DNA from 3 places in the Shewanella sp. BJSY2023SW005 genome. Region 1 is predicted to be linked to each of the others. Evidence: predicted binding sites of a transcription regulator. Region 1 holds the regulator's gene; each other region holds the start of a gene.
What was found. Region 1 encodes MetJ, which represses methionine synthesis genes. Its sites were predicted from a motif close to TAGACGTCTAGACGTCTA; they were not measured.
Positions count from the first base shown of each region.

Region 2: msrA (peptide-methionine (S)-S-oxide reductase MsrA) is a predicted target of MetJ. The motif match lies at 1,681-1,698, and genes of this name have one in related genera.
Region 3: metE (5-methyltetrahydropteroyltriglutamate--homocysteine S-methyltransferase) is a predicted target of MetJ. The motif match lies at 1,694-1,711, and genes of this name have one in related genera.

Region 1 is NZ_JBKORJ010000026.1:2,994-7,197, reverse strand. Features, by position in the region: gene traF (conjugal transfer protein TraF) at 1-518, shown strand, start outside; gene ACMHXI_RS07780 (sulfite exporter TauE/SafE family protein) at 521-1,264, opposite strand; gene metJ (met regulon transcriptional regulator MetJ) at 1,341-1,655, opposite strand; gene metB (cystathionine gamma-synthase) at 1,871-3,031, shown strand; gene ACMHXI_RS07765 (bifunctional aspartate kinase/homoserine dehydrogenase II) at 3,048-4,204, shown strand, end outside.
Region 2 is NZ_JBKORJ010000020.1:223,908-228,111, forward strand. Features, by position in the region: gene ACMHXI_RS05315 (thiamine pyrophosphate-dependent dehydrogenase E1 component subunit alpha) at 1-205, opposite strand, end outside; gene astE (succinylglutamate desuccinylase) at 369-1,406, opposite strand; gene msrA (peptide-methionine (S)-S-oxide reductase MsrA) at 1,703-2,182, shown strand; gene pgm (phosphoglucomutase (alpha-D-glucose-1,6-bisphosphate-dependent)) at 2,253-3,902, opposite strand; gene seqA (replication initiation negative regulator SeqA) at 3,940-4,204, opposite strand, start outside.
Region 3 is NZ_JBKORJ010000047.1:30,100-34,303, forward strand. Features, by position in the region: gene ACMHXI_RS14120 (HDOD domain-containing protein) at 1-670, shown strand, start outside; gene ACMHXI_RS14125 (LysR family transcriptional regulator) at 719-1,621, opposite strand; gene metE (5-methyltetrahydropteroyltriglutamate--homocysteine S-methyltransferase) at 1,787-4,057, shown strand; gene ACMHXI_RS14135 (hypothetical protein) at 4,132-4,204, opposite strand, start outside.

The DNA of each region.
Region 1 (4,204 bases):
ATTATGCTGTCAGCGCCAATAACTTCGATGCCGATGATTTCAACGATGATGATTATCGAAGCGATGACACTGGCTTTAACCTGGATATTGGTCTGGCATTCCAGCCATTGGATGGTTTGGTTATCGGTGTCAGTGGTCGCAACCTCATCAAGCGGGACTTGAGCAGCATAGAGGCCGGCGGTGTGCAGCTTACCTATCAGGTGAAACCTATGGTTACCGCAGGGGTGGCCTATGACTGGGCAGCCTTTTCACTCAGCAGCGACTTGGATCTTACCGACGACGACAAGTTTGCCGAGCTTGAGGGCAGCCGCTATTGGCGTTTAGGCGGTGAATACCGGCCTACCGACTGGGTTGCTTTACGGCTCGGTTATCGCCAGGATCTCAATGATCACACCGCCGATCTTTATTCACTCGGGACAGGGTTCGCCATAGGCAACAGTTTCCGGCTGGATCTCACCGGCATGTTTGGCAGCGATGACGCCATAGGCGGCGTACTGCAAACCAGCTATCACTTCTAAAATTAACCGTTGATGAGCGCCAGGCTTGATTTGATGGTCAGCAACAGGGCGCTCAACGCGCACAGCGCCAGCGTCAGGACTCGGGTCTTCTCTTTATCCACCCGGCCCACCAAGCGGCCAGCCACCAGAAAACCGAGAAATACCGAAGGCAGCAGCAACAGCGAAAGCCATAGGTGTCTCAAGGTCAAGAGGCCAAAACAGCCGAGAATAATCAAGGCTATCAATGAGCTGAAGATGAAGAAGGCCGACAGCGCTGCGCGGAACTGACTGGCATCCTTACCCGCCAGCAGCAGGGCCATCGGCGGTCCGCCTATGGCGGCCACGGTACCGAAGATCCCGGAAAATATCCCGGCAATAAACAGGCTGAGGCGGTTGATCTTGATGCTGTACTTTCTAAGGCTGAGGAATACGGCTACGGCCACAATCAGGGCTATGGTCAAGCCCAGAATAGGCTGCGGCGCCAGCAACAGCAGGGTGGCGCCAATCAGGCCGCCGGGAAGCCTTCCCAACAAGGCATATTGCAGGCCGTTGAATTCCAGGTGGCCACGCTCGCGTACCAGTGTCAGCAGGGCGATGGAAAACCCCATGGCGATAACTGGGGCAGGAACCAGTTCCGGATCGACGATATACAGCAAAGGTGTGGCTACCACGGCCAAGCCAAAGCCTATCAACGACTGGGTCAGGGCGCCGGTAAATATGATCAGGGACGCCAGTAGCAGGGTGACGGGATCTATCAGTGACAACATTCGCAAGCCCCAAAAAAGACAAGGATCGCACCGCGATCCTTGTTCAACTATAAGGTAATTCTGAGGGACAACACACTTACTCCATGTCTTCCCATTCTATGCCCATGGCATCCATCATGCGCTTGGCCTCTTCCGGGATGCTGTCGGGTTTGTCTTTGGACAAATCCCCATCGTTGGGCAGTGGCTGGCCGGTATAGGCATGCAGGAAGGCTTCGCACAGCAGTTCGCTGTTTGTGGCGTGCCGCAGGTTGTTTACCTGGCGCCGGGTGCGCTCATCGGTCAATACTTTCAGCACCTTCAACGGAATAGAGACAGTGATTTTTTTCACTTGCTCATTCTTCTTGCCGTGTTCGGCATAAGGGCTGATGTATTCGCCATTCCATTCAGTCATTGATTCACCTGTGATCTCACTAATTCGCAGCAGATTTTAAACCCTTACAGGATACAGTCAAATGATTGCCTGCAAAATCTGTGCAATATGAACAGAAATCCATACATTTGGACGTCCAAACGTCTTGATGCCTATTGACGGCTGGATGGTCATTGGTTAGATTTAGACGTCCAGACATCTTTATGGTGTCGAACCTCAGCATTCAGGAGTCGATTATGACAGAGCGGCGATTAGCAACCACAGCGGTCCGGCAGGGCATCGAATCAGACAGCCAGCACGGGGCCGTGGTGCCACCCATCTATCTGTCGACCAACTATGCCTTTGATGGCCACACTCAGCCAAGAGCCTTTGATTACAGCCGCTCGGGTAATCCTACCCGCTCCATTCTGGGGGATGCCTTGGGGGAGCTGGAACAGGGCTGCAGTGCGGCAATCACAGCGACCGGCATGGCGGCCATTACTCTGGTGGTCAACCTGCTGGGGCCGGATGACCTCTTGTTGGTGCCCCATGACTGTTATGGCGGTAGCTATAGGCTGTTCACCAATCTGGCTGCCAAGGGCCAGTTTCGCTTGCAGGTTTTGGATCAAACCGACCCGCAAGCACTCGCCGCTGCCATGGCGCAAAAGCCGCGCATGGTGTGGCTCGAGACTCCGTCCAATCCGCTGCTGCGGGTAGTGGATATTGCTGCTATTGCCGAGGCGGCCCACCAGCAGGGCGCATTGGTGGTGGTCGACAACACTTTTTTATCGCCGGCGCTGCAACAGCCTTTACTGTTGGGGGCCGACATAGTGGTGCACTCGACCACTAAATACATCAATGGCCACAGCGATGTGGTGGGCGGCGCCGTGATTGCCAAAGATCCTGAACTGGCAGAGCAGCTGCACTGGTGGTCCAACACGCTCGGGCTGAGCGGTGGCGCCTTCGACAGCTACCTGACCCTGCGTGGCCTGCGTACTCTGGCGCTGAGGATCCGCGAGCATCAGGCCAATGCCGAGCGCATAGTGGCGCTGCTGAGCCAGAGTCCCGTGGTAGACAAAGTTTACTATCCGGGGCTTAAGAGCCACCCAGGTCATGAGATTGCCGCCAGGCAGCAGAGTGGCTTTGGCGCTATGCTGAGTTTTGAACTCAAGGGTGATGAGGCGCAGGTGGTTGCCTTCCTCGGCGCGCTCAAGCTGTTTTCCGTGGCCGAGAGCCTGGGAGGGGTTGAGAGCCTGGTGGCCGTGCCCGCCACCATGACCCACAGAGCCATGGCGAGTGAGGCTCGCGCCGAAGCCGGTATTAAAGACACGCTTATCCGCTTGTCTGTGGGTATAGAGGATGGCCGGGATCTGCTGGACGATATCGCCGCCGGATTGGCGGCAGCCGCAAACTGTTGAATTGAAGGAGCTTGAGATGGCACGTTGTCACCTACATAAGTTTGGCGGTTCCAGTCTCGCCGATGCCGATTGCTACCGACGGGTCGCCCATATTTTGCTAACCCATGGTCATGCCGATGATCTTGTGGTGGTTTCCGCCGCCGGCAAGAGTACCAATTTTCTCTATAAACTGCTGAACTTGAAGGAATCTGGCGCTCTGTGGCAGGAAGAACTACAGGTGCTTGTCGGTTATCAGCAGAATCTGATTGAACAGCTGCTGGGCAATGAACAGGCACGCCAGCTGCGGGAGCGTCTGTCTACAGATAAGGCGCAACTGGCCAGTTTATTGTCCTTGCCTGAACTCAGCGAATACCAATGCAATCAGGTGGTGGGTTTCGGCGAACGCTGGTCGGCCAGACTGATGGCGGCGCTGCTGCGGGAGTCCGGTGTTGCCGCTTCCCATGTGGATGCCCGCAGTTTATTGATTGCCGATGAGGGCGCAGTACCCAGGATTCGCCTCGATGAGTCCCGTGAAAGGGTGCAGCGGCTGCTGGCCGAGCATCCCGATGAGCGCCTGGTGATCACCGGCTTTATCTGCGCCAATAGCCAAGGCGAAACTCTGTTGCTCGGTCGCAACGGCTCCGACTTCAGTGCCACTCTTATAGCCAGCCTGGCCGATATCGACAGGGTCACTATCTGGACAGATGTTGAAGGGGTGTTCAATGCCGATCCCAACAAGATTGCCGATGCCAAATTGCTGAGTAGCATGTCGCTGGCTGAGGCCGACCGCCTGGCGCGGCTCGGCTCCCCGGTACTGCATTGCCGTACCCTGCAGCCGTTATTTAATACCGATGTCAGCCTGGCGGTGCGTTCGAGCTACGCCTCGCATACCGACTTTACCCTGATAGCCCCCAAGAGTGATGCCGCAAGCGCCCCTGTGGTGACCAATCTCAATCAGGTGTCCCTCTTGAGCCTGGAGTTCAATGGCACCCAGGCTCAGACTCAGACGCTCGATGCGCTCAATGAGGCGGGTTTGACCCCGCTGGCCTACTGGTCTCAAGGGCAACACAAACTTGAGCTGGCCTTTACTCCCGAATTATCCCGCCAAGTCTGGCAGTTACTGGAAGCGCAGACATCCCAGCTTAAAATTCAAAGTATTACCGAGGACAGAGAGCTTGGGCTGGTGGCCCTGGT
Region 2 (4,204 bases), on a different contig from region 1:
CCAACATACGTTCGTCCAGGACACGGGTAAAGACACAGGTATCGAATATCTTGCGTGACAGGGCTTCATCTATGACGGGCAATACTGCCTCTTCATAGGTGGTGCCGTCGGCCTGAAGTATTTTGAGTACAGGGATATGCAGCGAGTCCTTGTTCAAAAAACTCACCCGATGCACCGTCTCATTCATCTTTGTTGCGTTGCTCATAGTGTGCTCTTGTTATCTCTGGGTTTGTCCGGCTCGAAACCGGCCCTACCGATTTTTTCAGTACGCGCCTCGAACATTACGTTAACGTAAACTAGCAAGCAACTCCCGCCTTGGGTGCTTTGCCAACTAGCATGGGATCGGCGCGTATATATTGGTTTACAATTCAGGCCAATGGCACCTCTGTGGCCTGAACCAGGCAGATCACTGTACGTTGGCCAATGGGCACCTTGGCGTTGGGAAACACCACGGCTTCCGAGTCCTGCTCTACTCGAATATCCCGGCCCGCTTCCCGCGCCAGCACATATCCCTTGGGGAAAGCTGTGAAGTTTTCCACATCGCTGGCGAAGGTAAATTCAAAGTCGTCGGCCTGCTTATTGATGACCCTACAGACCTGATAGATATTGACCCGCTCAAGCGCCTGCTCCTCGAGTTCGAGCGATTGCTTGCAGATCAAACGGCTCAGCATCTCCCGGGTGGCGATAAAACGTGTCATATCGTTTTGTCCCATGGGGTAAACCTTGCCAAGTTCAATGGTAAAGGCGTCGGCGCCAAACTGATTTGACGAGAAATAGCTGAAAGTAGTTGTGGGTTCGTGATGCAGCAACACGGTATCGACTCCGGCCGCCTCCAGGAACATCAATTGTTCGCGGCTGTAAGCCTTACCCGGTCGATAGGGATAGATGGCAAACTTTTCATGCTTGGAGCCGCGAATGGCGGTGTGCAGATCGTAATGGATCCTCTGTCTTGCCCCTTGTGGTGCGTCTTCGAAGAAACGTGTGACATAAGTTTCCAATTTCTTGGCGCGGATCCGCTCCGGGTTCACCAGCCCGGGGGGATTTGAATGCTCGCCACTGAACAGCCGGTTGAGGTTTTCATCGACAATACGAGTGCCACGGTTAATTGCCGCCGGGTTACCGAACATGAACAGTACTCGCTGCCCTACCCGTATTTCTTGCTTTAACAGCGACTTGATAATGCCATTACACAGTTCGATAGGTGCAGTTTCATTGCCGTGTACCCCGGATGACAGCACGATATCTTTATCACTCTGGTTGTTCAGAGGTTCAAACAGCAAGACTCCTGTGTCCCAAATCGCTATCCGGGTGTGGTCGCCAAGCGTGCCACTAATACTCTCCAATGAATTGGGGTTATTCAGAGTCAATGACAGGAAGTCAGGATTATCCTTCAGGGCTTGTAACACGAAATACTCCTTCTTATTGCCGATTTGGCTGTTGTTTCCATTAACGCTGTCTCCTGGGAACTTGTTGCAATGCGTTTGCTTGTTGAGACCAGCGCCAGAGAGCAAGGTTTCATAGTACCACAGCTTATTAAATTGGTTATGTGACCAAAGCTATCCAATGCCAGGCTTGCGAACTGGTTTCAGATAGTTCTTATCTAACTAAGGAGCAAAAAAGCCACTCCGACAAATACACCACTTGCGCCGGAAAAACTTATCACGCATAATTTTGGCCATCTGGACATCTAGAGGTAAATTTAATGGCGGTAGCAACATTCGGTGGCGGTTGTTTTTGGGGGGTGGAGTATTTCTTTCGTCAAGTGCCCGGGGTATTAAACGCCACCAGTGGTTATATGGGCGGTGATGATAGAATCAACCGCTATGAAGAGGTAAAACAGGGAAACAGCGGCCATGCCGAAGTGGTTCAGGTGGAGTTCGATGAAGCCCAGGTTTCATTTACCGAGCTGCTGCAAGTTTTCTGGAGCAATCACAACCCCACCAGTCTCAATCGCCAAGGTGGTGATATCGGCACCCAGTATCGGAGCGTGATTTTTTTTCATAGCAAAGAGCAGAAGGAGCAGGCTGAGGCCTCAAAACTGGCGTTGGCTCGTAGTGGTAAGTGGGGTCAGCGGCACATAGTGACGGAAATTGTTCCAGTGAAACAGTTTCATCGTGCGGAAGAATATCATCAGGATTATATCCAGAAGAATAACTTGCCCAGTTGCCATCTTGAATATTGATCCCCGGAAATAAAAAAGCGCAACTGTGTTCACGGCTGCGCTTTTTTACTGAATTGGCAATCTCTTAAGCTCAGTTCGGCTTGCCTTTTAGGGCGCTGGTTATCAGAGCTCTCGCCTGTTCCAGTATCTGCTGCAGATGCTGCTCGCTGACAAAGCTTTCGGCGTAAATTTTATAGAGTGCCTCAGTACCTGAAGGTCTGGCGGCAAACCAGCCGTTGTCGGTTAGCACCTTAATACCGCCAATGGCACCATCATTGCCGGGGGCCTTGGTCAGTACCGCCTTAATCTTGTCTCCGGCCAAAGTCTCTGCCCCCAGGGTATCTGCATTGAGGGTGGCAAAGCGCGCCTTTTGCTTGGCATTGATGGGGCTGTCTATCCGTTTGTAGAAGCAATGACCGTGTATCGCAGCCAGTTCTGCATAACGCTCGGCTGGGTTTTTGCCGGTTACGGCGAGGATTTCAGCGGCCAGCAGCCCGAGAATAAAACCGTCTTTGTCCGTGCACCAGGTTGTGCCGTCACGTCGAAGGAAGGCGGCGCCGGCGCTTTCTTCGCCGCCAAAGGCCAGGCTGGCTTCACTCAAACCACTGACAAACCACTTGAAACCAACCGGCACTTCACAAAGCTTGCGACCGTGTGAGGCAACTATCTTGTCTATCATGCCACTGGAAACCAAGGTCTTGCCAATTTGCAGCGTCTGCGGCCAGTCGGGTCTGTGCTCCAGCAGGTAATCTATCGCCACCGCCAAAAAGTGGTTGGGGTCCATCAAACCTGTCTCTGGGCAGACTATCCCGTGTCTGTCGTAGTCGGGATCATTCCCAAGGCAGATATCGAACTCATCCATGTGCTTAAGCAGGCCTGCCATGGCAAAAGGCGATGAGCAGTCCATGCGGATTTTGCCGTCTTTATCCAGTGGCATAAAGCCGAAGCTGGGATCGACCCGGTCGTTGACCACTGTGATATTCACGCCATAACGGCGGACAATATGTGGCCAGTAATGGATGCCTGAGCCGCCCAGAGGGTCGACACCTATGCGAACGCCGGCATCTTTGATGGCTTGCATATTTACTACAGAGGCGAGATCGGCAACATAGGGCTCTATAAGATCGGTTTCCTTGATGAGTCCGATACTGACGGCTACGCCGTAGTTGAGTTTCCTGACCCCTTCCAGCTGTGCCTTGAGATAGTCATTGGCTCGCTGCTCAATCCAGGCAGTAATCTCACCTTCTGCCGGCCCACCATGGGGCGGATTGTACTTAATTCCGCCATCCTGAGGTGGATTGTGGGACGGGGTAATAATAATGCCATCGCTGAGCTCGGCGGCATTTCGGTTTGCGCTAACTATGGCATGGGAAATGACAGGCGTAGGCGTAAAGCCCTGGCTCTCTTGCACCACCAACTTTACATTGTTGGCCAGCAAGACTTCGATGGCCGAAATATAAGCCGCTTCAGATAAGGCATGGGTGTCCATGCCCAGATAGAGTGAACCCTCAATCCCCTGGGATTGGCGGTAATCTACCACTGCCTGGGTAATGGCCCAGATATGGTTTTGATTGAAGCTGCCGCTGAAGGAACTGCCCCTGTGCCCCGAGGTGCCAAAACACACCCTTTGGGCCGGGTCATCACAGTTGGGGACAATTCGGTAATAATGGCTCATCAGCCGCGGAATATTAACCAGATCCTTCTGCATGGCCTTCTTACCGGCCCGCTCATGAATAGCCAAAATAGTGCTCCTTGATGGCGGATGTTGGAATAAAGATTTATGCCTTAAGTGGCAGTGCCTTATCGGCTATCTCTTTGGCCTTGTCGCCGTCGCAGCCCATCTTTTCCAACACTTCAGACAAAATGGTGTGCTTCTTGGCAGTGTTGTTATTGGTGGTTACCCAAAAACCACTGCTGCCGACTTCTTTGGGGTTGGCCGATTTACTGGCCTTAAGCAAGGCTTCCTTCGAGGTAGCAAAATAGAGGCGATCACGCCCCTGAACCTGCAGTACCTGCTCAAATCCTTGCTGATCCTGGTTATAG
Region 3 (4,204 bases), on a different contig from region 1:
CGAAGAGCAGGTGATAGGGCGCCGCGGCATCCTGATCCCGCTTAAGAAGGCCATTATTGCTGATGGCGATATTCGCAATGTGATCGATATTGTCGCGACCGATCCCGCTCTGGCAGCTCATCTGCTGTGGCGCAGCAATAACGCGCTCTCTCCTTCCGTTCAGCCAAACCGCAGCCTCAAGGATGCATTGGTGCGTCTGGGACAGGTCAATATCTACCGTTATGCCTTTAGCTTTTATCTCAAAGAGCGGCTCGATGAATTGCCGCAGCCATACCGTAAACTGGTACTTGGCTATTGGCGCCTGACTGAGTCTGTGGCGACCGAGTCGGTGGACAGCTTGCATCAGATGCAAGGGGTACAGATAGACGCGGATGAAGTGCAGACTCTGGCACTGTTCAGCGTCTTTGGTCAGATTATTGCCCTGACGGCGTTTGCCTATCTCAACGCCGAAGCCGAGCAGTGCTTCCCGCTGGGCATTATCAAGACCCTGATAGAGACCCAGCAGCAGACGCTGACGGTGGAAGCTTTTGAATCTCTGGGGTTGGATGATGAGCTGCAAAGCGAGTTTATGGTCGCCCATAACCTGAGACAGACCCGGGATCCCAATTCACCCGGACTGGTACTGAGAAGGGTATTGTCCCAGCGCGGTCTGTTGCTGAATCCTCTCTAGATGCTTTGTGACTGCCGCCGACTTTCAGGCGCGGTGGCAGCCGCTCAGTCAGTGTCTGTCTTGACGCTGTAATCCCTCTTTGGCAATCAATTCCAGCAGCCTTTGCAGCTGCACTCTATTGCTGCTGTCGCGGCGGTAGGCACCGAACAGCGGCCGTTTCAGGCCTTCCTGCCCCAGTTTCACCGAGGTCAGGCTCAAGCCCTGGGCTTCGGTCAGTGACCAGTTGGGCAAGGCCGCAACCCCTTCTTTACAGGCGATGCGTTGCAGCAACACATTGGTGAGATCACAGCGTTTTTGTGGGCCGGGCACCACTCCGGCCGGCTCGAGGAAGTGACGGAAAATATCCAGCCTTTCCAGCGGTACTGGATAACTGATAATAGGTTCCCTGGCCAGTTGTTGCGGCAAAATATAGCTGTTGCCTGCCAGAGGGTGATCTTTGGCCATCACCAGTCTCACTTCAAAATCAAACAGATGCTGATAGGCAAGGGCATGGCCGGGCACAGGATCTGAGGTCAGCACTATATCCAGCTCACCGGTTTCCAGCGCATTGAGAGAGTCGAACAGATGGCGGCTGGAGAGATCCAGATTGGCATCCGGATAAGACTGATGAAAGGCTTCCATTACAGGCATCAGCCAGCGAAAACAGCTGTGACACTCAATACCCACCTTCAAGGGACCGCTGCTTCCAGATAGACCGCGTTTGAGCACAAATTCGGTTTCCTGTACCCGGGGCAGTATCTCTTCTGCCAGGGTCAGCAGGCGACTGCCCTCAAGCGTGAAGGTAAGAGGTTTGCTTTTGCGAACAAATACCTGGGAGTTAATCCGGGTCTCCAACTCTTTAATCTGGTGCGACAGCGCCGACTGGGTGACAAAACGTTTCTTCGCCGCGCCGGCCAGACTGCCACTTTCTTTCAGTGCTATCAGAGTACGAAGGTGTCTCAGTTCTATCATTTCCTCTCCACATGAATGCCGCTCATGTTGCCCTTGAATTCAATTCGGTTGCCTGTGCTGAGACTAGCACAATAAACTTCTAGACGTCCAGACGCCCGGTTTGATTTGTTGTGTTTCGGCGTCGCCAGTCACTTGCTGCACAGTTTATAGAGGATGGTATACATTATGCAATTAAATAGTCTTGGCTTTCCCCGTATCGGACGTCGACGTGAACTCAAGTTTGCTTTGGAGAAATATTGGCGCGGTGAGTCCAGCGTGGCCGAATTAGAGAGTGTTGCCAGGGAGCTTAGGCGTACCCACTGGCAGTGGCAGGCCGACGCCGGGGTGGCGCAGTTGCCGGTCGGTGACTTTGCTTACTATGATCAGGTGCTGACCCTGAGTGCGACTCTGGGGGTCATCCCCGAGCGTCACCGTGACGGCGGCGCTGTCAATCTCGATACCCTGTTCCGGATTGCCCGTGGCCGAGCGCCCAGCGGCAAGCATGCACCGGCGTCTGAAATGACCAAGTACTTCAACACCAACTACCATTATCTGGTGCCTGAGCTCAGCGAAGATCAACGCTTCGATATCGCCTGGGAACAGTTGTTTGAAGAGGTGACCGAGGCTCAGACGCTGGGCCACACTGCCAAGCCGGTACTGCTGGGGCCGGTCACTTTCCTGTATCTGTCCAAGACAGTGGGCTCAGAGTTCGACCGTTTGACACTGCTGCCGGCGCTGCTGGAATGTTATCAAGCCATTCTGGCCCGATTTGCCGCCCAGGGCGTTGAATGGGTGCAATTGGATGAACCTGCGCTGGCACTTGAGCTGGATGACAACTGGCAGCAGGCCTTCAATCAGGCCTACGGCGTGCTCAAGTCGGCGCCGCTCAAGCTGTTGCTGGCAACCTATTACGGCACTGTAGCCCACCATCAAAGTCTGTTGTCGGCACTGCCGGTGGCGGGTATTCACCTGGATCTGGTTACCGCGCCCGAGCAGTTGCAGGCCTTTGTCGGTGCACTGGCGCCTGAGCAGGTATTGTCGGTTGGGGTGATCAACGGCCGTAACGTCTGGGCCGCCGATCTGGATCTTGTGGCCGAGCAGTTGGCGCCACTGGCGCGTGATCTGGGAGACAGGCTCTGGCTCGCCACTTCCTGCTCCCTGTTGCATACCCCGGTGGATCTCGAGGTGGAGACCGCGCTGGCGCCCGAGCTTAAAAGCCTGCTGGCTTTCGCCAGGCAAAAACTTACCGAGTTGCAGGAGCTCAAGGCGCTTTTGGAGGCGCCTGAGACTGAAAATGCCAAAGCCGTGGTCGCCCGTTGCCGGGATCGGCGCGCGGCCAGGGCGCAGGGGCGTAATCAACAGCTCAGTGCCAGAATCGATGCCCTGAGCGCAACCGATTACGACCGAAACCATGAGTTTGAGGTGCGCAGACAAGCCCAGCAGGCCAGGTTCAAGCTGCCTTTGTTGCCGACGACTACCATAGGTTCATTCCCGCAGACGGCAGCCATTCGTAACCTGCGTAGCCGCTGGCGTAAGGGTGAATTGGACGATGCTGTGTACACAGAGCAGCTGCAACAGGTGACCCGGGATACCATAGAACGGCAGCTCAAGCTGGGGATAGATGTGTTGGTACACGGTGAAGCCGAGCGCAACGACATGGTGGAATACTTTGGTGAACAGCTCGATGGCGTTGGTTTTACCAAACAGGGGTGGGTGCAGAGCTATGGTTCCCGCTGCGTCAAGCCGCCGCTGATCTACGCCGATGTGACCCGTCCCAAGGCGATGACAGTCGACTGGGCCGAATATGCCCAGAGTCTCACCGACAGACCGGTGAAAGGCATGCTGACCGGGCCTGTGACCATATTGCATTGGTCCTTTGCCCGCGAGGATATCAGCCGCGAGCAGATAGCGACTCAGTTGGCCCTGGCGATACGCGATGAAGTGGTGGCATTGGAGCGGGCGGGCATAGGTATTATTCAGATTGATGAGCCGGCTTTTAGGGAAGGCTTGCCGCTCAAATGCAGCGATTGGGCCCATTATCTCGATTGGGCCGTGGCCGCCTTCAAGCTCAGCGCCGCCGGTGTCAGAGACGAGACCCAAATTCACACCCATATGTGCTACAGCGAATTCAACGACACTATTGCCGCAATTGCCGCCATGGATGCCGATGTGATCACCATAGAAACATCACGCTCGCGGATGGAGTTGTTGAATGCCTTTGAGGACTTTGACTATCCCAATGAAATCGGCCCCGGGGTTTATGATATTCACTCCCCCAATATTCCAACAGTGGAGGCCATGGTGAGCCTGATTGAAAAGGCGGCGCAGAAAATTCCTGTGCGCCAGCTCTGGGTCAACCCGGATTGCGGTTTGAAGACCCGTAACTGGGAGGAAGTCGAGCCGGCTTTGAAGAATATGGTCGATGCGACCAGGGAGTTGCGACGTCGACTCGGATGATAAAATTCTGTGGTTAATAACAGTCAGGGGCGCACTGCGCCCCTGATGTTGATTGACTCCAACGCGGGAAAGATTCAGCCCATGCTCATGCCCAGCGCTATCAGGCCAACCGTACCCAGAATGATCAAGCCTGAAAAAGTGGTGCCC